DNA from 3 places in the Pseudomonas sp. CBS genome. Region 2 is predicted to be linked to each of the others. Evidence: predicted binding sites of a transcription regulator. Region 2 holds the regulator's gene; each other region holds the start of a gene.
What was found. Region 2 encodes sigma-54, which starts transcription at its own class of promoters, with help from an activator protein. Its sites were predicted from a motif close to ANTGGCATNNANNTTGCTNT; they were not measured.

Region 1 (7,639 bases), 820 kb from region 2:
CAGCACCAGCCGGTCCCGCGGGCCAAGGGCGCGCGAACCCACCAGTTCAATCACCTGAGCATTGCCCGGGCCGATGCGCTGTACACGGCGCAACACCCAGGCGAGCACGAAGATCAGCCCCACCACCAGCAACAAACCCAACACCAGCTGGGTCAACTGCCCACCCACACCACTGCCGAGCGCCGGCGCGGCTGCCTGGGCGACCGGTTCTGCTGCCATTACGCTCAAGGGCAGCGTCGATAACAGTCCTACCAATGAGCGCTTCATATCAACGCAACTTCTTGATGCGTTCGCTTGGGCTGATCACGTCGGTCAGGCGGATGCCGAACTTCTCGTTGACCACCACCACTTCGCCGTGGGCGATCAGCGTGCCGTTGACCAGCACGTCCAGCGGCTCACCGGCCAGGCGGTCCAGCTCGATCACCGAACCCTGGTTGAGTTGCAGAAGGTTGCGGATGTTGATTTCGGTGCTGCCGACTTCCATGGAGATCGACACCGGAATGTCGAGGATCACGTCCAGGTTCGGACCGTCCAGGGTCACCGGCTCGTTGTTCTTCGGCACGCTGCCGAACTCTTCCATGGGAAGGCGATTGCCCACCGGGGCGGTGGCCGCATCGGCCGCCAGCAGCGCGTCGATATCGTCCTGGCCGACATCGCCGGTTTCTTCCAGGGCAGCCGCCCACTCGTCAGCCAGGGCCTGGTCTTCGGCGGAAGTGTTTTCGTGTTCGGTAGCCATTACATGTCCTCGGCGGAGCAGAAATTAAGGTGGATCAGCGGCGGTTGATCGGTTCAATCACTTGCAACGCGAGGTTGCCTTTGTGAGAACCCAGCTTGACCTTGAACGACGGCACGCCGTTGGCGCGCATGATCAGTTCTTCCGGCAGCTCGACGGGAATCACATCCCCCGGCTGCATGTGCAAAATATCCCGCAAACGCAACTGGCGACGGGCCACGGTGGCGGTCAGGGGTACGTCGACGTCCAGCAGGTCTTCGCGCAGGGCCTTGACCCAGCGTTCGTCCTGGTCGTCGAGGTCGGACTGGAAGCCGGCATCGAGCATTTCGCGCACCGGCTCGATCATCGAGTACGGCATGGTCACGTGCAGGTCGCCGCCACCGCCATCGAGTTCGATGTGGAAGGTGGAGACCACAATGGCTTCGCTGGGGCCGACGATGTTGGCCATGGCCGGGTTCACTTCCGAGTTGATGTACTCGAAATTGACTTCCATGATCGCCTGCCAGGCTTCCTTCAAGTCGATGAAGGCCTGTTCCAGCACCATGCGCACCACGCGCAATTCAGTCGGGGTGAATTCACGGCCTTCGATCTTGGCGTGACGGCCGTCACCGCCGAAGAAGTTGTCCACCAGCTTGAACACCAGCTTGGCGTCGAGGATGAACAACGCGGTGCCGCGCAGCGGCTTGATCTTCACCAGGTTGAGGCTGGTGGGCACGTACAGCGAGTGCACGTATTCACCGAACTTCATCACCTGCACACCGCCCACCGCCACGTCCGCCGAGCGGCGCAGCATGTTGAACATGCTGATGCGGGTGTAACGGGCGAAACGCTCGTTGATCATCTCCAGGGTCGGCATGCGTCCACGGACGATGCGATCCTGGCTGGTCAGGTCGTAGCTTTTGACGCTGCCGGGCTCGGCAGCCATTTCGGTCTGTACCAGACCATCGTCGACGCCATGGAGCAGCGCATCGATTTCATCCTGGGACAGCAGGTCCTGCACGGCCATGTCGTGATCCTACTGCAATACGAAATTAGTGAAGAGCACCTGCTCGATCACCGGTTTGCCGACTTCCTTCTGGGCCACTTCCTGCACGCTGGCAGTGACCTTCTGGCGCAGCATTTCCTGACCCACCGGGGTGGCGAGGGTGTCGAAGGGCTGGGCGGAAAACAGCATCACCAGGTTGTTGCGGATCACTGGCATGTGCACCTTGAGGGCATCCAGGTCTGCCTGGTTACGCGCCAGCAGGGTAATGCTCACCTGCAGGTAGCGTTGACGGCCGTTCTGATTGAAGTTGGCGACAAACGCCGGCAGCATCGGCTCGAAGATTGCCGGTTGCTTGACGTTAGGGTTGACCTCGGCCGTCGCGGCCGGTTTGCTCTGGGCACTGTGCATGAAGTACCAGGTAGCCCCCACGGACAAGCCGATCGCCAGGAACAAGGCCAGGACAATCACCAGGATAAGCTTGAGCTTGCCCTTGCCTGCGGGTGGTGTTGCTACGTCGTCGCTCTTCGCCATGCCAATAATCCGTCACTATTCAGGGATTCATAGTTCTGGGGAAAGGCAAGAGCAAGTGTTATGCCAGAGTTGTCAGTTCGGTCACGGTTTCGCCGACACTGCAAAACCAATGTGGGAGCGGGCTTGCTCGCGAAAGCGGTGGATCAGCACCTGTAACGGTAACTGACACTCCGTATTCGCGAGCAAGCCCGCTCCCACATTTTGATCATCGCCAGGCCCTGGATCAGGCGTAATAGTCCACGGCGCTGGAGCCGATCACCGACTGCACCACCGGTGCGGCAACTTCAGCCACCTCACCGATACCGCCGCCATCAACCCCATCACCCCGCCCGCCACTGCCACTGACGCCGCGTGCCTGGTTCTGCTGTTGTGGGTCCTGGCCCTGCTGACCCTGCCAGCCACGGGACTGGTCCGACACGTTAACGTCGACCTGGCCCATGCCCTGCTGGGCAAACATCTCCCGCAGACGGCCCGACTGGCTTTCCAACGCTTCACGAACCACCGCGTGGCCACTCATGAAAGTGACCTGCGCCTGTTGGTCAGCGGACATTTTCACGCTGATATCCAGGCGGCCCAGTTCAGCGGGTTGCAGCTGGATCTCTGCCGATTTGAGGTTGGCGCTGGACAGGTACATGACCCGGTTCACCACCTCGTCGGTCCAGCCGCTCTGGTGCATGGCCAGTGGTGCGTTGGCCACCGGTGGCAGGGCATTCGCGGTTTTCGGCGTGGCGGCCTGGGTCAGCGCGGCGAGGCGGTTGGCGAAATCGTCGACACGGGTGTCGCTGCGGGCATCTTTCAGGTCCTTGAGACCGCCATCGATCAGGCCGCTGAAGGCTTTGTCGCCGCCCTGGTCGGTGCTGTCCTTGGACGCTTGCTGATCGACCATGCTGGCCAGGCCAGTGGCAAAGTTTTGCGCGGCCGTTGGCTGATCCTGGGTCGGGGCCGGCGTGCCTTTGGCTGGGGTCTGGCTGCTGGCGGACACGTGACCGCCCTGCTCCATGGCCAGGCGTACGGCGGGCATCGCATCCAGCGGGTCGGCTTCGGGGTCGAAGGCGGGCTTGGCGTCGTCGGTGGCAGCCACGGGTGGCGCTACCACTGGCTGGGCCTTATCGTCTTTCGCCGCGACCGGTGCCGGTGTTTCGACGGGCGCTGGCGTTGCCGGGACGGGAACGGGGACTACCGCGGCCATCAGCGCCGGGTCGACGGCGGGGTCGACCGGGGGTTGCTGGGCCAGGGTGGGGTCGTCTGCCGGGGCCGGGTCGTCGGTCTTGGCGGTGGTGTCCGGGGTGTCGGGCTTGGCCGGCGGGGTGGCAGGCAAATTCTTGCCGTTATCGGCAACCGATGGAGTGCCGGCGGCAGGCTTGTCGTTGTTGGCGGCGGGCTTGGTGCTGGCGTCCGCAGGCTTGTCGCGGGTCGACCGGGTGGTGGTGTCAGAGGGTTTTGCCGAGGGCGCGGGGGCTTGCTTGGCGAACACCTGAGCGAAGCCCGGGGCCTTGTCCCGCGGGTCCGCAGCCACTGCCGGTGGATTGGCAGCGGGCGCTTGAGGCTTGGCCGCGGGGGCCGCCTGAAGAAGCGAATTCGGGGTGATTGCCATAGATAAGAGTCTCCGCCGCACAGGGGTCGAGGGTGCGGTTACAGGAGGTAGAGCAAGAGTTGGGCCAGGTTTTGGTTTTGGGTGTATATCCGTTATTTGGGTGATGGCTTCTATTGGTTCCGCTCTTACAGCGGGTCACTTTTGAAAGGAGCCCAAAAGTAACCAAAAGGCTCTTGCCCCACCACTCGGCTCCTCGCCTAGGCTCGGAGTGCCCGAGCTCCGGCTTTGGACCGTGGGCCGCCGTCATGGGCCATCCCTGGCCCAGGACGGCTAACCTGGCGTCCTGCCAGGTTACCCACGCTCCAAAGCCTGCGTTCGGCCAGCGTGGTTTAACGGGGCGCCTAAGATCAAGATCAAAAGCAGATCAAGAGCACAGCGGCCTACAGGCCGGCTTGAGTGTTAAAAGCAAAAGCAAAAACCAGAGCGAAAACAGATCTGCTTTTCTGTGGGAGCGGGCTTGCTCGCGAAAAACCTGAGAGCGCCGCGTTCATCCAGGATGCCAGCGTCATCGTTAACGACCTTCGCGAGCAAGCCCGCTCCCACATTTTTGACCGTGCCCGCTTTAGCTTTTGATTTGCTTTTCAACACTCAAGCCGGCCGGGAGGCCGCTGTGCTTTTGCTTTTGATCTTGATTTTGATCTGACTGCCCCATTCAGCCCGAGGCCGAACGCAGGCAGTGCGGAGCGGGTAAACCGGCAGGACGCCGGTTTAGCCGCGCCGGGCCATGGATGGCCCGTCGCGGCGGCCCGCTTCGCGGTGCCGGAGTGAGGGAACACCGAGCCTAGGCGAGGTGCCGACAGGCGGGGCAGAGCCCTTTGGTTACTTTGGGGCTTTTCCAAAGTGACCCGCTGTAAGAGCGGAACCATAGGCGGCCGTTACCTAAATAACGGATATACACACCAAAAGCGTCAAAGCTGAAACCGCTCCCGCTCATGCTCATACAACGGCCGCACCAGCGAAAACTCCTGGTCAATCTCGTCCACCAACCCCCCAAGGTCAGCATGCACAGGCTTGGCCGACGTATCCTCAAGCAACTGACAAAGCTCAGCCAACCGCACCGCCCCAAGGTTACCGCTACTCCCCTTAAAGCTATGCGCAATCCGCCCCAACGCCTTGGCATCATCCCGAGCCCGGCGCAGCGCCTCCACCCGCTTCTGCGAGTCATCAAGAAAAGTGTCGAGCAACTTCGGATACTCGCCCTCCATGACCTCCTGCAAGCCAGTCAGCACATCGGGGTCCAGATGAATCTCTGCCACTTGTTCGCTCCTTGATCAAGAATCGGCGGATTATGCCAGAGCCTTCCATGAAAACTCCACGCGCACACACCGCCCGCCGTCAGACCAGCCTACATCGCTGCTCAACTGCCGCACCAGGCTCAACCCCCGACCAGACAGACGGTCAACATCCAGCGGCCTGGCCAGCACCTTCTCCACATCAAATCCCGACCCACTGTCCTCGATCCGCAAAGTCAGACACCCACCCTCCCCGGTCGGCACCACATCCAGATGCACCCGCACAAACCCACTGTCCAACCGCGCCAGCCGCTCATTACGCTCGCGGTAATACGCCGCAAACCCCTGGGCATCACGCTTGAGCCGCGAATCCAACCCCAGCACCCCATGCTCCAGGGCGTTGGAATACAACTCCGCCATCACGCTATACAACGCCCCGCTATGCTCCCGCAGCCCATGAACCTCCAACAGCAATTGCAACAAATACGGCAACGGGTTGTAGGACTTGAGCGTCTCGGCACGAAACTCAAAGCTCACCGACCAATCCAGCGGCGACGACTGGCCGCTGTCGGAATACACCATCGACGGCGAACGCAACGCCTCCCCCGCCTGCAAGCTGATCTCCACCATGCTGACGTCATCACGCACTTCGCCGCGAAAAGCCGCCAGGGCCTGCTCGATCTCCTCGAATAAACGGTCCGGCTCACGGTTGGCCGCAAACACCTGCTGCAAACGCTCGGCGCCAAACAGCTGCTCCTGAGCATCCGCAGTATCCAGTACACCATCCGACAGCAAAAACACCCGGTCGCCCAGCGCCATCGGCCAGACTTCAGTGCGGTCATCAAACGCCTCGGCCGTCAGCACACCCAATGGCAAATGCCGCGACACCAGCGGCGTGCGCTTGCCGGTGGCGAGGTCATGCACATACCCCTCAGGCATGCCGCCGTTCCACACTTCCACCACCCGGCGTTGCGCGCTGAGGCACAGCAAGGTGGCGCAGCAGAACATGTCCACCGGCAGGATGCGCTTGAGCTTGGCGTTCATCTCCCGCAGGGTCTGCGCCAGGCCGTAGCCCTTGGCCGTCATGCCGTAGAACACTTCCGCCAGCGGCATCGCGCCGACCGCCGCCGGCAAACCATGACCGGTAAAGTCCCCCAGCAGCACATGCATATCGCCCGACGGCGTGTAGGCCGCCAGCAACAGGTCACCGTTGAACAGCGCGTAGGGCGATTGCACGTAGCGAATATTCGGCGCGGCGTTGATGCAGCCGGAATGCGCGACCTTGTCGAATACCGCCTTTGCCACCCGCTGCTCCTGCAGCAGGTAGTCGTGGTGCCGGGCGATCAGGTCGCGCTGCTGCAACACCGTGGCCTGCAAGCGGCGCAAGCGGTCCATGGCGTTAATCTTCGCCGCCAGGATCACCTGGTTATAGGGTTTGGCCAGGAAGTCGTCGCCGCCGGCATCCAGGCACTGGGCCAGGGCTTCGCTCTCGCGCAGGGAGGTGAGGAAGATGATCGGCACCAGCGCCTCCCCCGCCAGTTGCTTGATCTGCCGGGCCGCCTCGAAGCCGTCCATGACCGGCATCAGGGCGTCCATCAACACCAGTTGCGGCCGCTCGCGGATGAACACGTCCACAGCTTCCTCACCGTTGCTGGCGGTCAGTACCTGGTGGCCCTGACGGCGCACGATGCTCGACAGCAACAAAAGGTCGGCGGCGCTGTCTTCGGCGATCAATACCGTCAGCGCTTCGAGGACCGGGGCCAGGACGCTCAACTGAGGTCGAACAGTTTGTCGAAGTTGGAGATGGCGAGGATCTTGCGCACGTCGGAGTTGCTGTTGACCACCTGCACTTCGGCATCGTCGCCGCCGGCATGGTCCCGCAGCAGCAGGAGCATGCCCAGTGCCGAGCTGTCCATGTAGGTGGTTTCCTTCAAGTCCACCACGTAGATCTCGGGCACCTTGTAGAACTTTTCGTAGGCATCACGAAAAGCCTGGTGACTACCGAAATCGAATCGACCCTTGACGGTGATCGTCGCTTTCTTCCCATCCAGGGACACTTCTGATTCGACTGACATTCGACTGCTTCCTTGTCATTGGCAATGTGCAACAAGGTTTAGCAGGTGATGGGCAAGTGGGCAAATCCACGTAGGAGCGAGCTTGCTCGCGAAGAACGCAAGACCAGCGCGTAAATTCTGATTGCCCCGCGTTATCGTTGATGACCTTCGCGAGCAAGCTCGCTCCTACAGGGGGCGGCGGCGTGCTTAATAGGGGTTTTGGCGGGGCAGACGCTGGGACAATTCATCGAGCAACTTCTGCTCGCGCTTGTCTTCCAGAGCGCGGGCTTCGTCGATGTAGCGTTGCACCAGCTTGCGCAGGCCTTCGACCCGGGCGTAGGCCTGTTGCCAGCTGTCGCGGGCCTTGTCGACATTGGCCTGGTGCCAGGCCAGGCTCTGGCGCTGCTGGCCGACGGCGGTTTCCAGCTGGTTGAGAAAGCCCTGGTAGCCCATCAGCCATTGGCCGGAGACGCCCTTGCTGCCGCGCTCGATCCACTGTTGCTGGTACTC
Region 2 (7,639 bases):
AATGCTGTTGGTGGTGACTCACGAAGTCATTCCCGAGTCGCGGCGCAATGGCCATGACAAGCTTGCCAGCCTGGGGTTGTGCATCGGGTTTTGCTTGATGATGGTGATGGATACGGCGTTGGGGTGAAGCCGAATCCGGCTTCACTCGGTCACAGGAAGGCGGGTTTACTCGCCTTCGTCGAAGTAGTTATTGATCAACTTCACCAGCGCATCCATCGCTTCCTGCTCTTGTTCGCCCTCTGTCTTCAAATGAATCTTCGTGCCCTTGCCCGCAGCGAGCATCATCATGGCCATGATGCTTTTGCCGTCGACCATGGTTTCGGGAGTGCGCCCGGCGCGAATCTGGCAAGGGAACTGCCCGGCGACGCCGACGAACTTGGCCGAGGCCCGGGCGTGCAGGCCCAGCTTGTTGATGATTTCAATTTCCAGAGCGGGCATCGCGGAGGTGTTCCTTTCAGCTGAGGTCGCGGTGGCGAACCTGGACGTTCTTGAGGGTTTGTTGCAGCACCTGGCCCAGGCGTTCGGTCAGGTAGACGGAACGGTGGTGGCCGCCGGTGCAGCCAATGGCGATGGTGACATAAGCCCGATTGCTGGCCGCAAAACGCGGCAGCCACTTGAGCAGGTAGCTGGAGATGTCCTGGAACATTTCCTCAACATCCGGCTGCGCCGCCAGGTAATCGGCCACAGGTTTGTCCAGCCCCGACTGATCGCGCAGTTCCGGCTTCCAGTACGGGTTGGGCAGGCAGCGCACATCAAACACCAGGTCGGCATCCACCGGCATGCCGCGCTTGAAGCCAAACGACTCCACCAGAAAAGCGGTACCCGGCTCCGGCTGATTCAGCAGGCGCAGCTTGATCGCATCCCGCAGTTGATACAGGTTCAGGTTGGTGGTGTTGATCTTGAGGTCGGCCAGGTCAATGATCGGCCCCAGCAGTTTGGTCTCGTCCTCGATGGCTTCGGCCAGGGAACGATGCGGGCTGCTCAGCGGGTGGCGGCGACGGGTTTCGGAGAAGCGCTTGAGCAGCGTCTCTTCATCGGCGTCCAGGTACAGCACATCGCAATGGATGTGCTTGGCCCGTACTTCTTCGAGCAGTTCCGGGAAACGAGTGAGGTGGCTGGGCAGGTTGCGGGCGTCGATCGAAACGGCGACCAGCGGTTGAGCCAGCTCGGTATGAATCAGTGCGCGTTCCGCCAGTTCAGGCAGCAGGCCAGCGGGCAGGTTATCGATGCAATAGAAGCCGTTGTCCTCAAGAACATTGAGGGCCGTGCTTTTACCTGAGCCGGAACGGCCGCTGACGATGATCAAACGCATGATTACTGCCCGTTTTGTTCATCCAGGACGACCTGGTAGAGCGCCTCATTGCTGGGGGCGCTGCGCAGTTTGTCGCGAACTTCTTTGCGGTCGAGCATGCTGGCGATCTGCCGAAGCAGTTCCAGGTGCGCATCGGTGGCGGCTTGGGGGACCAGCAGTACAAACAGCAGGTCAACCGGGGCGCCGTCGATGGCGTCGAAATCGATAGGGGCGTCCAGGTGCAGCAGGGCGCTGACTGGAGACTCACAGCCTTGCAGGCGGCAGTGAGGAATGGCGATGCCGTTGCCAAAGCCGGTTGAGCCGAGCTTTTCACGGGCGATCAGAGCCTCGTACACATCTTGCGTATCCATTTCGGGCACTTCGCGGCCGATCAGGTTGGCAATTTGTTCGAGGGCGCGCTTTTTACTGCCGCCCGGCACGTTCACGAGGGAACGGCCGGGGGTCAGGATGGTTTCAAGTCGGATCATGGGTGGGGAGTGTTAGCGGCCAGTGCCTTGAAGAAGGCTCTGCTGCTTTTCCTTATGCTTTTTAAGTTGGCGGTCAAGCTTGTCTGTGAGCAAGTCGATTGATGCATACATGTCTTCATGTTCGGCATTGGCGACCACTTCGCCACCAGGTATCTGAAGTGTCGCTTCGATTTTCTGCTGAAGCTTGTCGACCTTCATGATGACCTGCACGTTGGTGATCTTGTCGAAATGGCCCTCAAGCTTCTTCAGCTTCAGCTCGACGTATTCGCGCAATGGAGTGGTGACTTCTACATGGTGTCCACTGATGTTGACTTGCATACAGCTTCTCCTTCGTTGCCAGTGCATAAAGCGGCGGGTAGGAATACCCGCCACTGGAACGCTATGGCCCGCCCGTTACATCAAACGCTTACGCTCGCTGGAAGGCGCGATCCCAAGGGACTCGCGGTACTTGGCGACGGTTCGACGGGCGACCTGAATGCCTTGTGCCTCCAGTAAACCAGCGATCTTGCTGTCACTCAACGGCTTTTTCTGATTTTCCGCGGCAACCAGTTTTTTGATGATCGCGCGGATCGCCGTGGACGAGCATTCGCCGCCTTCGGAGGTGCTGACGTGGCTGGAGAAAAAGTATTTCAGCTCATAAATACCCCGTGGGGTATGCATGAATTTTTGCGTGGTCACCCGAGAAATCGTTGATTCGTGCATGCCCACCGCCTCGGCGATGTCGTGCAGTACCAGCGGCTTCATTGCTTCATCGCCGTATTCCAGGAAGCCGCGCTGGTGCTCGACGATCTGGGTGGCGACTTTCATCAGGGTTTCGTTGCGGCTTTGCAGGCTCTTGATGAACCAGCGGGCTTCCTGCAGTTGGTTACGCATGAAGGTGTTATCGGCGCTGGTGTCGGCGCGGCGCACAAAACCTGCGTATTGCGGATTGACCCGCAGGCGTGGCACCGATTCCTGGTTCAGCTCCACCAGCCACCGCTCATTGTCCTTGCGCACGATGACGTCGGGCACGACGTATTCGGCTTCGCTGGACTCGATCTGCGAGCCCGGGCGTGGGTTGAGGCTCTGCACCAGCTCGATGATCTGGCGCAGGTCATCTTCCTTGAGCTTCATGCGGCGCATCAGCTGGCTGTAGTCGCGGCTGCCCAGCAAATCGATGTAGTCGGTAACCAGGCGCTGCGCTTCGGCCAGCCAGGGGGTTTTGGCCGGCAATTGGCGCAGTTGCAGCAACAGGCACTCGCTGAGGGTGCGGGCGCCGATGCCGGCGGGCTCGAATTGCTGGATGCGGTGCAGGACGGCTTCGATTTCGTCCAGTTCGATGTCCAGTTCCGGATCGAAGGCCTCAAGGATCTCCTCAAGGGTCTCGTCCAGGTAGCCCTGGTTGTTGATGCAATCGATCAGGGTCACGGCGATCAGGCGATCGGTGTCGGACATCGGGGCCAGGTTCAGTTGCCAGAGCAAATGGCTCTGCAGGCTCTCGCCGGCGGACGTGCGGGTGGTGAAGTCCCACTCGTCATCATCATTGCTCGGCAGGCTGCTGGCGCTGGTCTGGTAGACGTCTTCCCAGGCCGTGTCCACGGGAAGCTCGTTGGGAATGCGTTCGTTCCATTCGCCTTCCTCAAGGTTATCCACCGTGGGGGCGGTTTCCTGGTAGGAGGGTTCCTGTACGTCGGGGTTGGGCTTTTGCTCGATGTTGTCGGCCAGCGGGTCTGCATTATCGAAGTCGTCGCCTTCTTCCTGGCGTTCGAGCATCGGATTGGACTCCAGGGCCTCCTGGATTTCCTGTTGCAGGTCCAGGGTCGACAATTGGAGCAGGCGGATGGCCTGTTGCAGCTGCGGTGTCATCGTCAGCTGCTGGCCCATTCTCAGGACTAGCGATGGTTTCATGGCAGGGGCTTAACACCTTATTCGCCGGCGCAATGCGCCATCCACGACAGGGCGCGTGAGCGCCAAACATAAGCAAATTATATGCCTGATATCGGGGGCTTTGCCTAGAGCGCGGTAACAATAAAAATACTGAGGTTTTTATTGACTACCGCGCTCCATGGCGAATGGCCTGATACCACCGTGTTTACAGGCGGAACTCGTGACCCAGATACACTTCCTTGACCAGTTCGTTGGCCAGGATAGTGGCGGAGTCACCTTCGGCAATCAGCTGTCCATCGTTCACGATATAGGCGGTTTCGCAGATATCGAGGGTCTCGCGGACGTTGTGGTCGGTGATCAATACACCGATGCCCTTGGCCTTGAGGTGATGGATGATCTGCTTGATGTCACCGACCGAGATCGGGTCGACACCGGCGAAGGGTTCGTCCAGCAGGATGAACTTCGGCGCAGTGGCCAGGGCGCGGGCGATTTCCACACGACGACGCTCGCCGCCGGAAAGGCTCATGCCGAGGTTGTCGCGAATGTGGTTGATGTGGAATTCCTGCAGCAGGCTTTCCAGCTCTTTCTTGCGCCCGGCACGGTCGAGTTCCTTGCGGGTCTCGAGGATGGCCATGATGTTGTCGGACACCGACAGCTTGCGAAAGATCGATGCTTCCTGGGGAAGATAGCCGATACCTGCCTGCGCACGACCGTGCATAGGCTGGTGGCTCACGTCCAGGTCGTCGATCAGGACGCGGCCTTGATCGGCCTGCACCAGACCGACGATCATGTAGAAGCAGGTGGTCTTGCCGGCACCGTTGGGGCCGAGCAAGCCGACGATCTGCCCGCTGTCGATCGACAGGCTGACGTCGCGCACGACCTGACGGCTTTTATAGGCCTTGGCCAGATGCTGGGCTTTCAGGGTTGCCATTAATTCGCCTTCTTCGCGTCAGGTTTCGGCGCCGGCTGGGCTGCGCCCGGTTTCTGCTTCGGCTGGATAACCATGTCGATACGCGGCTTCGGCGTGCTGATTTTCGAACCGGTGGCACGACCGGCCTGGGCAATCTGCTTCACCGTGTCATAGACGATTTTTTCGCCGTCGGTGGTGTTGCCGTCATTGATCACGCGGGCCTGGTCGATCAGCACGATACGGTTTTGCTGGGCGTGGTACTGGATCGTCTTGCCGTAGCCTTTGACCGGTGTAGGGTCGCCGACTTTCTGCAGCTGTTCGAAATACGCCAGGTTGCCCACCGAAGTGACCACGTCGATATCACCTGCCGGGGTGCGAGTCAGGGTCACGGTGTTACCCGTCACCTTCATCGAGCCCTGAGTGATGATCACGCTACCGGTGTAGGTCGCGATACCTTGCTTGTCATCCAGCTGCGCATCGTCAGCCTGAATGTGGATCGGTTGCTGGCTATCGTTCGGCAGAGCCCAGGCGCTCACGCTTCCCAGTGCTGCGCCCAGGCCGAGCAAAATAGGGAGGGTTTTAACGAGCCTCATACTGTCCTCTTACGTTCGATAGCAGGTGTATCCTGCTTTCTTTCAAATACGCTTTCATTCCCTTGCCAGTCGATACACCGCCAGCGCCGTCAATTCTAACGTCTTGCTCGGTCTGCGCATATTGCTTCTGTGGGAATACGGTCATGCGACTGCTGGTAATAATGGTCTCGCGGTCCTTGGCGTCGGTACGGGCTACGCGAACCGAGTCAATCAATTCCACTTGGGTGCCGTCCGGGTTGACTTCGCCGCGCTCGCTGGTGACGTGCCACGGAAATTCGGCACCGCGATACAGGTTCATGTCCGGCTTGGACAATAAGGTGACCTCGGATGCCTTCAAGTGTTCGACCTTGTCGGAGGTCATTTCATACTGAACCTTGCCATCCGGCAGGTACTGAATGCTGTGGGCATTGATGGCGTAATAGTCGATAGCGCTCTCGTCAACCTGGGCAACCGGCTTGTCGAGGAAGCGCTCCGGGCTGATATTCCAGTAGCCGACCGCGAGAAAAACCGCGGCGATGACTGCAAGTATCAGGAAATTGCGAATCTTTTTACTCAGCATAAAACGCTCTATAGGTAGGCGGCGTGGGCCGCTTCAAGGCTGCCTTGGGCGCGCAGAATCAACTCGCAGAACTCGCGGGCGGCGCCTTCGCCGCCACGGGCGGTGGTTACACCATGGGCGTGTTCGCGAACGAACGCCGCGGCATTGGCAACGGCCATGCCCAGGCCGACCCGGCGAATCACCGGCAGGTCGGGTAAATCGTCACCCAGGTAAGCAACCTGCTCATAGCTTAGGTTGAGTTGGCCAAGAAGCTCGTCCAGAACCACCAGTTTATCCTCGCGGCCCTGATACAGGTGAGGAATCCCCAGGTTTTGTGCGCGGCGTTCCACAACTGGCGTCTTGCGACCGCTGATGATGCCGGTTTGCACGCCGGCCGCCATCAGCATCTTGATGCCCTGGCCGTCGAGGGTGTTGAACGTCTTGAATTCGCTGCCGTCTTCCAGGAAGTACAGGCGGCCATCCGTCAGCACACCGTCGACGTCGAAAATCGCCAGCTTGATGTGCTTGCCCCGTTGCAACAGGTCGGTGGTCATTTACATCACTCCTGCACGCAGCAAATCGTGCATGTTCAGGGCGCCTACCGGGCGGTCGTCGCTATCGACCACCACCAGCGCCAGAATTTTATGGTCTTCCATGATCTTCAGCGCTTCGGCCGCGAGCATGTCAGGGCGTGCGGTCTTGCCGTGGGGCGTCATGACTTCGTCGATGGTGGCGGTCTGGATGTCGAGGTTGCGGTCCAGGGTGCGGCGCAGGTCACCGTCGGTGAAAACCCCGGCCAGGCGCCCGTCGGACTCCAGGATCACGGTCATGCCCAGGCGCTTGAGGGTCATTTCCATCAAGGCATCTTTAAGCAGGGTGCCGCGCGCGACTTGTGGCAGCTCGTCGCCGGCGTGCATCACGTTTTCCACTTTAAGCAGCAGTCGACGGCCCAGGGCGCCACCCGGGTGGGAAAATGCGAAGTCTTCGGCGGTAAACCCGCGGGCTTCCAGCAGGGCCACGGCCAGTGCGTCGCCCATCACCAGAGCAGCGGTGGTGGAGGAGGTCGGCGCAAGGTTCAGTGGGCAGGCCTCGTGGGCAACGTGCACGTTCAAATTCACTTCGGCGGCTTTGGCCAGCGTTGAATCCGGGTTGCCGGTCACGCTGATCAGCTGGATGCCCAGGCGCTTGATCAGCGGCAGCAGGGTCACGATTTCGTTGGTGGTGCCGGAGTTGGACAGTGCCAGGATGATGTCGTCCCGGGTGATCATGCCCATGTCGCCATGGCTGGCTTCGGCGGGATGTACGAAAAAAGCGGTGGTCCCGGTGCTCGCCAGGGTGGCGGCGATCTTGTTGCCAACATGCCCGGATTTGCCCATGCCGACCACGACAACGCGGCCTTTGCTGGCCAGAATCATCTCGCATGCGCGTACGAAATCCGCGTCGATATGGGCCAGCAAGCCTTCTACGGCTTCGAGCTCAAGGCGGATGGTGCGTTGTGCGGATTGGATAAGGTCGCTGGATTGGCTCATGTCTGAAATCGTATAGCCTGACGAAAAGTCGGCGATTATAGCGGTAATGATCAAATCCCTCACGCAAGTTCGTCAGGCTTTATTCATTACACCCGTGGTTGAGATTGAACCTCAGCAAGGTTTTTTTAGCTGTCCTGTTTCTGAACAAGCTCTGTTCCGGCCTTGGGGGCGCTGTACCAGCAGTGATATAGTTCGCCGCCAGTTCGGTCCGCGCAGCCTTTTTGTCTATTCGGCGCAAGCATTTGTCGAAAACAAGGTGTCTGAGTGAAAGGCTGCATCCCAAGGAGTTTAGATGAGTGCCGATAACGCCTACGCGGTCGAGCTGAAGGGTCTTTCCTTCAAGCGCGGTACGCGCAGCATCTTCAATAATGTGGATATTCGCATTCCCCGCGGCAAAGTCACGGGCATCATGGGGCCTTCCGGT
Region 3 (7,639 bases), 820 kb from region 2:
CATGCCACCAAGGTGGGCGACTTGCCCCTGGAGAAGTTTGCCAGCTTGCGCCAACAGGTGCTGGAGCGGCATCCGGAGCTCAAATACCGCATCAGCGTGTTGCGTCACAAGGTGCTGCAATATGCTTTCGAGGAGGCCGGATACCCGTTGCCGGAAGCGGCGCAGATGGCGGACGTGTGCTTTGAAGCGTTCATCCACGCCCGGCATCAACTCACCGTATTCCCCGAAGCGGAACCGATGCTGCAAGCACTGCGCCGCGACTATCTGCTGGGGGTGATTACCAACGGTAATGCCGATGTGCAACGTGTGGGGTTGGCGGACTACTTCCACTTTGCACTCCGGGCTGAAGACATTGGTATTGCCAAGCCGGATGCGCGGTTGTTTCAGGAAGCCTTGCAGCGCGGTGGCGTAGCGCCGGGCGCGGCAGTGCATGTGGGTGATCATCCAGGGGATGACATTGCCGGTGCGCAGCAGGCGGGGCTGCGGGCGGTGTGGTTCAACCCGGCAGGCAAGGCCTGGGAGGCCGAGAAATTGCCGGATGCCGAGATCCGCAGCCTGACCGAGTTGCCAGCGCTCCTGACCCGCTGGAACGCATAACCTGATGATGAAGGGCTTTTGTGGCGAGGGAGCTTGCTCCCGCTGGGCTGCGAAGCGGCCCCTGAACCAGCCACGACGGCCTTTCTGAAAGAACGCGTCGACCCAACCAGGGGCCGCTTCGCGCCCCAACGGGAGCAAGCTCCCTCGCCACACACGCTCTTCATCCTTAGATGGGTGTTGGCCCTAACCATTTTGTAGCGCCCATGAAAAAGCCCGCAGCGACGGCGGGCTTTTTCAGCAAGCAAGCAGCAAACCTTAGATAGGCCGGCTGCCATACTTGTTATCAGGCTTCTTCGGTGGATCAGCCACCACGTTAGCCTCGACTTCCTGCACTTTGCCGCCTTTAGCGAGGAATTCTTCCATCGCACGGGCCAGCGCATCGCGCTCTTTGTTCTTGGCTTCTACGCTCGGCAGTTCGTCGACCGACACCGCAGCCTTGGCCTTGCCTTTGGCTGCCGGGACCGGTGCATCGTCGCCACCGTCGTCGTCAGCCACGTCTTCGGCAGCCGCCTCAAGACCTTCTTCGGTTTCGTCGTCGTCGCCTACTTCGAGGTCGTCGTTTTCCAGATCATCGTCGCTCATGTTCTACCTCATGACTTGCGAAAAGCAGATTAGTTATAGCCCAGCTTCGCCGCCTGTCGACGGCCGCCGGAAAAAAATCAACATCCACCGGATCACCAGTGGCTTATGCCCCATCACCGTGCAAGGTGGCGAGGACTTTACGAGCACCGCCATGATCACGGTGCTCGCCCAGATAAACACCTTGCCAGGTCCCCATCGCCAAGCGGCCGGCCCTTACCGGCAAACTCAGCTGGCAGCCCAGGAGACTGGCCTTGAAGTGCGCCGGCAGATCATCCGGACCTTCGTCGTTGTGTTCATATCCCGCCATGCCTTGCGGCACCAGCGCATTGAAAAAACGCTCGAAGTCACGGCGAACCGCCGGATCGGCGTTCTCGTTGACCGTCAACGAGGCCGAGGTGTGCTGCAGCCACAAATGCAACAGTCCCACCCGACAGGCCTTCAATTCAGGCAAGCCGGCGAGCAACTCGTCCGTCACCAGATGAAAGCCCCGGGGCTTGGCCCGCAGGGTTATCAGGGTCTGTTGCCACATACAGTTCTCCGCCTATCGGCGCGCATTCTAGCGCGCTCAGGGAAAAAACAAAGTGCCGAATACGCCTACATGCCTGTAAGACATTCGCACACTGAAAAGTGCGGTGTGGATACCATCACAAAGTCGCGAAAAAACCCATACACCTTTAGCCACAGACAAACCCCGGGCAAAAAAATGCCCGGCAAGCCGGGCATCTTTTTTTCGCGTACTTACAAGTTGTAGCCGCGTTCGTTGTGTTGCGCCAGATCGAGGCCAACCGCCTCTTCTTCTTCGGTCACCCGCAGGCCCATCACCACGTCCAGCACTTTGAGGATGATGAACGTCACGATGGCGGTGTAGATGACGGTGAAGCCGACACCCTTGGCCTGAATCCAGACCTGCGCCGCCACGTCAGTCACAGTGCCGAAGCCGCCCAGTGCAGGGGCTGCGAACACACCCGTGAGGATCGCACCCACGATACCGCCGATACCGTGAACGCCGAACGCGTCCAGGGAGTCGTCGTAGCCCAGCTTGCGCTTGAGGCTGGTAGCGCAGAAGAAGCAGATCACACCGGCAACCAGGCCGATCACCAGGGCGCCCATCGGGCCCACGGTGCCGGCGGCTGGAGTGATTGCCACCAGGCCAGCGACCACACCCGAGGCGATGCCCAGAGCGCTTGGCTTACCGTGAGTGACCCACTCGGCGAACATCCAGCCCAGCGCAGCAGCCGCGGTAGCGATCTGGGTAACCAGCATCGCCATGCCGGCAGTGCCGTTGGCCGCAGCAGCGGAGCCTGCGTTGAAGCCGAACCAGCCAACCCACAGCATGGCCGCGCCCACCAGGGTGTAACCGAGGTTGTGCGGTGCCATTGGGGTAGTCGGGAAGCCTTTACGCTTGCCGAGCACGATGCACGCCACCAGGCCAGCCACACCGGCGTTGATGTGCACCACGGTGCCGCCTGCGAAGTCCAGCACGCCCCAGTCGCCCAGCAACGAACCCGGACCGCCCCACACCATGTGGGCAATCGGTGCGTAGACCAGGGTGAACCAGACGCCCATGAAGATCAGCATCGCGGAGAACTTCATACGCTCAGCGAACGCACCGACGATCAGCGCCGGGGTGATGATCGCGAAGGTCATCTGGAAGGTCACAAACACGGCTTCAGGGAACAACGCCGCCGGGCCGGTGATGCTGGCCGGGGTCACACCCGAGAGGAACAGTTTGGACAAGCCACCCACAAACGAGTTGAAGTTGACGACGCCTGCTTCCATCCCGGTGGTGTCGAACGCCATGCTGTAGCCGTAGACGAACCACAGGATGGTGATCAAGCCGGTGATGGCGAAGCACTGCATCATCACGGAAAGAATGTTTTTGGAGCGAACCATGCCGCCGTAGAACAGCGCCAGGCCTGGAATGGTCATGAACAGCACCAACGCAGTGGATGTGAGCATCCAAGCGGTGTCGCCGGAGTTGAGGACTGGAGCAGCCACTTCGTCTGCCGCCATGGCCAGGCTTGGCATTACGATGGACAACAGGGCTCCGAGCCCTGCGAATTTACGCAGAGTCATATTGTTTTCTCCTGGGGCGTTGGGGTTTGGCGGCTTAGATTGCGTCGGTATCGGTTTCGCCGGTACGGATGCGAATAGCCTGTTCCAGATTGACCACGAAGATCTTGCCGTCACCGATCTTGCCGGTGTTGGCGGCCTTGGTTATCGCCTCGATAACCCGGTCAAGATCCTTGTCGTCAATGGCGACATCAATCTTCACCTTTGGCAGGAAATCGACCACGTATTCCGCGCCGCGATAAAGCTCGGTGTGACCCTTCTGCCGACCGAAGCCTTTGACCTCAGTAACGGTAATGCCCTGCACGCCGATCTCGGACAGTGACTCGCGTACATCGTCCAACTTGAACGGCTTGATGATGGCAGTGACTAGCTTCATGAAAACTCTCTCCCGAATTGGTGGACTTGCCCCAGGAAAACAAACCCGTCTCAAGTCTAAGCGCAGTGCCTGGCTTTGTAACGCTTCGTCGCCTTGGCATTTGCCATTGCGACGCTCGCTAACCACTGGTGACGAAACACCTACCCCGCTCCGTCGGCGCACTGCATCGTCACAGCGACTGCATCAGTGCATGGGTCATGATCGTCTAAGCAGAAAGCTTGCCAGCTCCGTAAAAATCACTGAAATCAGTCCTTTGTTCGCTTGTGCCCACCTCCCGGGCGCCGTTGCTGCGAAGATACGCACGAAAACGGTGCGTGACCGCCCGGCCACATGCGCGAAAAGCGTGCGCCGCCGCTGCTGGAAATGACTATAGACGCTGCGTGATACACTGCCGGCCAACAGATTTTCCGGACGATTTCCCATGCTCGCGCCCAAAGACCTCCTCGACGCCCTGAGCGGCCACGCCTCCCGCCTGTTCAGCAGCGACACGCCGCTGCCACGCAATGAAATTGAAAGCCAGTTCAAGGCGCTGCTGCAAAGCGGTTTCAGCAAGCTGGACCTGGTAAGCCGGGAAGAGTTTGATAGCCAGATGGTGGTGTTGGCGCGCACTCGGGCGCGGTTGGAAAGCCTTGAGGCCAAGGTGGCGGAGCTGGAAGCGCGATTGACGCCCGCCGCCGAATAAACCGGCCCAACCGGGGCAGGTTTCGCCTGTCCCCGTTAAACCGTTGTAACCCTCAGCTCACCCGCTGATACCCGCCGACAACGCCCTTCTTCGACAATACCCACTGCCACAACTGGATATCCCGCGCGCGAAACGCCCCTGCACACGACAGCAGGTAATAGCGCCACATCCGGTAGAAACGCCGCCCGAAGGTTTCGGCGAAGTCCGGCCACGCCAATTCGAAGTTTTCGCACCAGGCCATCAGTGTCTTGTCGTAGTCGGCGCCAAAGTTGTGCAAATCCTCGGCAACAAACAACCCGTCCATGGCGTCGCCAATCTGCCCGATCGAGGGCAAATCCCCGTTGGGAAAGATGTATTTGTCGATCCACGGGTCCGGCGTGCTGTTGCGTTGGTTCTTGCCGATGGTGTGCAACAGGAACAGCCCGTCGTCCTTCAGGCAGCGATTGGCCACCTCCATATACGCCCGATGGTTCTTGCGCCCCACATGCTCAAACATGCCGACGCTGGCGATATGGTCGAATTGCTCGTCGATATCCCGATAGTCCTGCAGACGAAACTCGATCGGCAGATGTGCATACTTGGCGCGACCCCACTCCGCCTGCTCTTTGGAGATGGTCACACCCACGCACTCCACGCCATAGTGCTCGGCAGCATGGCTCATGAAACTGCCCCAGCCACAGCCGATATCCAGCACGCGCATGCCCGGCTTGAGACCGAGCTTTTTACAGATCAGGTCCAGCTTGGCGAACTGCGCTTGTTCCAGGGTGGTGGCATCTTTCCAGTAGCCACAGGTGTACGTCATGCGAGAGTCGAGCATGCGCGCGTAGAAGTCATTGCCGAGGTCGTAGTGCGCCTCGCCGACCTGCCAGGCGCGCTTCTTGTTTTGCAGGTTCAGCCAGCGGGAGCTGAACGCGTGAAACAACAAGGTGGCCGGGTTGGCCTGGTCGATCACCCCGGACCGCATGAGGCGGTAGAAAAACTCATCCAGCGCCTCGGCGTCCCAACCGCCATCCATGTAGTCCTCGCCAAGGCCAAGGTTGCCTTTGGCCAGGGCCAGGTCGAACGTAGCACTGTGGTGCAGTTGCATATCCGCAGCCGACGGCCCGTTTACCTCAATCTGCGCCTGCGCCAGCAACTCCTTAACGAAGCGCGCTCCCTGAGACATCTCATCAGAACCGGAAAAAGAATGACGCGTTTTGTTAAGCACAATTGCTCTCCAGAAATAGCGTTGCCTTTGATTCATACACTGCGAGAAATCTGGCCATGGAAGCGTCTGGCATGGCCCTCAAGGCATCACCGGGAACGCTGGCTGGGAACAGATGTAACAAATCTTATCCAGCCATTTTTTAAAGATATAATGAATTAATCTTATGAAAACCATGCGAAATTGGAATGCAAAATGGACATCAGGGCGCTTCGTTATTTCGTAGAAGTCGTGGACCAGCAGAGCTTTACCAAAGCCGCCGTGAAGCTGCACCTGACCCAGCCAACGGTCAGCAAAATGGTGCAGCAACTTGAAACGAGCCTTGGCTTGAGGCTGCTGGACCGCATGGGAAAACGTTTCACCCTGACGGACGCCGGTGAAATTGTGCTCAAGCGCGCCAAGGAAATGATCGCACTGCACGATGAGATGACCGTGGAGCTGCAAGACTTGCAGCAAGTCGAACGCGGCGCCCTGCGCATGGGACTGTCGCCCTCTACTCACCTCGCACTGGCACCGATCTTCGCGGAATATCACGCCCGCTACCCGAAGATCGAACTGAAACTGTTCGAAAGCGGCGGCAACGTCACCATTCAGGACCTGCGCCAAGGCACCCTGGAGTTCGGCACCATCCTCGACTCGCCGCGCGTGGCGGACATCTGGTCCGAATTCGAATCCATGCCCTTGTTCGAATCGCCACTGTGCCTGCTCGCACCCCATGATTCGCCCTGGCAGGGACGCAGCTCGGTAGAGCTGAGCGAACTGCAATCCTGCGAATTCATCTTTTACGATGACACCTTCACCCTGAACCAATTCGTACTCGATGCCTGTGCCCTGGCCGGTTTTGAGCCGCGTATCAGCGGCCGCAGCAGCCAATGGGACTTTATCGCCTCCCTGGTGCGCTTGGGCGTGGGCATCACCCTGCTGCCCCGGGCGTTCTGCGACACCCTTGATGCCAACCAATTCAGCATCGCGGAAATACAGTCGCCCGCGCTGAACTGGCGGCTGATGCTGGCGTGGCGGCGCCAGTGCAAGCTGTCGTTTGCGGCGCAGGCGTGGTTGACATTGGCGAAGGAGTTTTTGTGTGTGCCGCCGCCCAGCCAGTAACCCGATACGTTCTGTAAAACCTCACCGCTGCGTTGCGCCGGCGCTGGGCTACCCTTGAAAAACCGCAGGAAGCGGCCACTCATCTCAAGGAACGAGCATGTCCCTCGCCATCGTCCACAGCCGCGCCCAGATTGGCGTTGAAGCCCCCGCCGTCACTGTCGAGGTGCACATGGCCAACGGCTTGCCTTCGCTGACGCTGGTAGGCCTGCCGGAAACCGCCGTCAAGGAAAGCAAAGACCGCGTGCGCAGTGCCATTCTCAATTCTGCGCTGCAATACCCTTCCCGCCGCATCACCCTCAACCTCGCGCCCGCCGACTTGCCCAAGGACGGTGGGCGTTTTGATTTGGCGATTGCCCTGGGGATTCTCGCCGCCAGTGTGCAGGTACCGGCGCTGACCCTCGATAACGTGGAATGCCTGGGAGAGCTTGCACTGTCAGGCGAGGTGCGGGCGGTAAAAGGGGTATTGCCAGCAGCGCTGGCGGCGCGCAAGGCCGGGCGCACCTTGATAGTGCCTCGGGCCAATGCGGAAGAGGCGTGCCTGGCCTCGGGATTGAAGGTGATTGCGGTGGATCATCTGCTGCAAGTGGTGGCGCACCTGAACGGTCACGTGCCGATCGAACCCTTCGTTTCCAGTGGCCTGATGTACTTGAACAAACCCTATCCCGACCTCAGTGAAGTGCAGGGCCAACTGGCAGCCAAACGCGCACTGCTGATTGCCGCCGCGGGCGCCCACAACCTGTTGCTCAGCGGGCCACCGGGCACCGGCAAGACCTTGCTCGCCAGCCGTCTGCCGGGGCTGTTGCCGCCCTTGAGTGAACAGGAAGCGCTGGAGGTGGCGGCGATTCAATCAGTGGTCAGCCTGGCGCCGCTGAGCCATTGGCCGCACCGGCCGTTTCGCCAGCCGCACCACTCGGCGTCAGGCCCGGCGCTGGTAGGCGGCGGCTCGAAACCGCAGCCGGGGGAAATCACCCTCGCCCATCATGGTGTGTTGTTTCTCGACGAACTGCCGGAGTTTGATCGC

Region 1: NVB75_RS11050 (flagellar hook-length control protein FliK) is a predicted target of sigma-54. The motif match lies at 3,893-3,912, and genes of this name have one in related genera.
Region 3: glnK (P-II family nitrogen regulator) is a predicted target of sigma-54. The motif match lies at 3,835-3,854, and genes of this name have one in related genera.

Annotation. Positions count from the first base shown of each region.
Region 1 is NZ_CP102929.1:2,485,924-2,493,562, forward strand. It holds gene fliO (flagellar biosynthetic protein FliO) at 1-267, opposite strand, end outside; gene fliN (flagellar motor switch protein FliN) at 269-736, opposite strand; gene fliM (flagellar motor switch protein FliM) at 771-1,739, opposite strand; gene fliL (flagellar basal body-associated protein FliL) at 1,749-2,249, opposite strand; gene NVB75_RS11050 (flagellar hook-length control protein FliK) at 2,473-3,843, opposite strand; gene NVB75_RS11055 (hypothetical protein) at 4,240-4,416, shown strand; gene NVB75_RS11060 (Hpt domain-containing protein) at 4,752-5,099, opposite strand; gene NVB75_RS11065 (fused response regulator/phosphatase) at 5,130-6,848, opposite strand; gene NVB75_RS11070 (STAS domain-containing protein) at 6,845-7,150, opposite strand; gene fliJ (flagellar export protein FliJ) at 7,337-7,639, opposite strand, start outside.
Region 2 is NZ_CP102929.1:3,307,780-3,315,418, reverse strand. It holds gene NVB75_RS15065 (ZIP family metal transporter) at 1-127, shown strand, start outside; gene NVB75_RS15060 (HPr family phosphocarrier protein) at 166-438, opposite strand; gene rapZ (RNase adapter RapZ) at 455-1,312, opposite strand; gene ptsN (PTS IIA-like nitrogen regulatory protein PtsN) at 1,315-1,779, opposite strand; gene hpf (ribosome hibernation-promoting factor, HPF/YfiA family) at 1,792-2,097, opposite strand; gene NVB75_RS15040 (RNA polymerase factor sigma-54) at 2,173-3,666, opposite strand; gene lptB (LPS export ABC transporter ATP-binding protein) at 3,851-4,576, opposite strand; gene lptA (lipopolysaccharide transport periplasmic protein LptA) at 4,576-5,148, opposite strand; gene lptC (LPS export ABC transporter periplasmic protein LptC) at 5,135-5,707, opposite strand; gene NVB75_RS15020 (HAD family hydrolase) at 5,716-6,240, opposite strand; gene NVB75_RS15015 (KpsF/GutQ family sugar-phosphate isomerase) at 6,241-7,215, opposite strand; gene NVB75_RS15010 (hypothetical protein) at 7,262-7,483, shown strand; gene NVB75_RS15005 (ATP-binding cassette domain-containing protein) at 7,508-7,639, shown strand, end outside.
Region 3 is NZ_CP102929.1:4,129,608-4,137,246, forward strand. It holds gene NVB75_RS19015 (HAD family hydrolase) at 1-597, shown strand, start outside; gene sutA (transcriptional regulator SutA) at 853-1,179, opposite strand; gene NVB75_RS19025 (secondary thiamine-phosphate synthase enzyme YjbQ) at 1,283-1,708, opposite strand; gene NVB75_RS19030 (ammonium transporter) at 1,918-3,255, opposite strand; gene glnK (P-II family nitrogen regulator) at 3,290-3,628, opposite strand; gene NVB75_RS19040 (accessory factor UbiK family protein) at 4,050-4,310, shown strand; gene cfa (cyclopropane fatty acyl phospholipid synthase) at 4,363-5,475, opposite strand; gene NVB75_RS19050 (LysR family transcriptional regulator) at 5,710-6,618, shown strand; gene NVB75_RS19055 (YifB family Mg chelatase-like AAA ATPase) at 6,716-7,639, shown strand, end outside.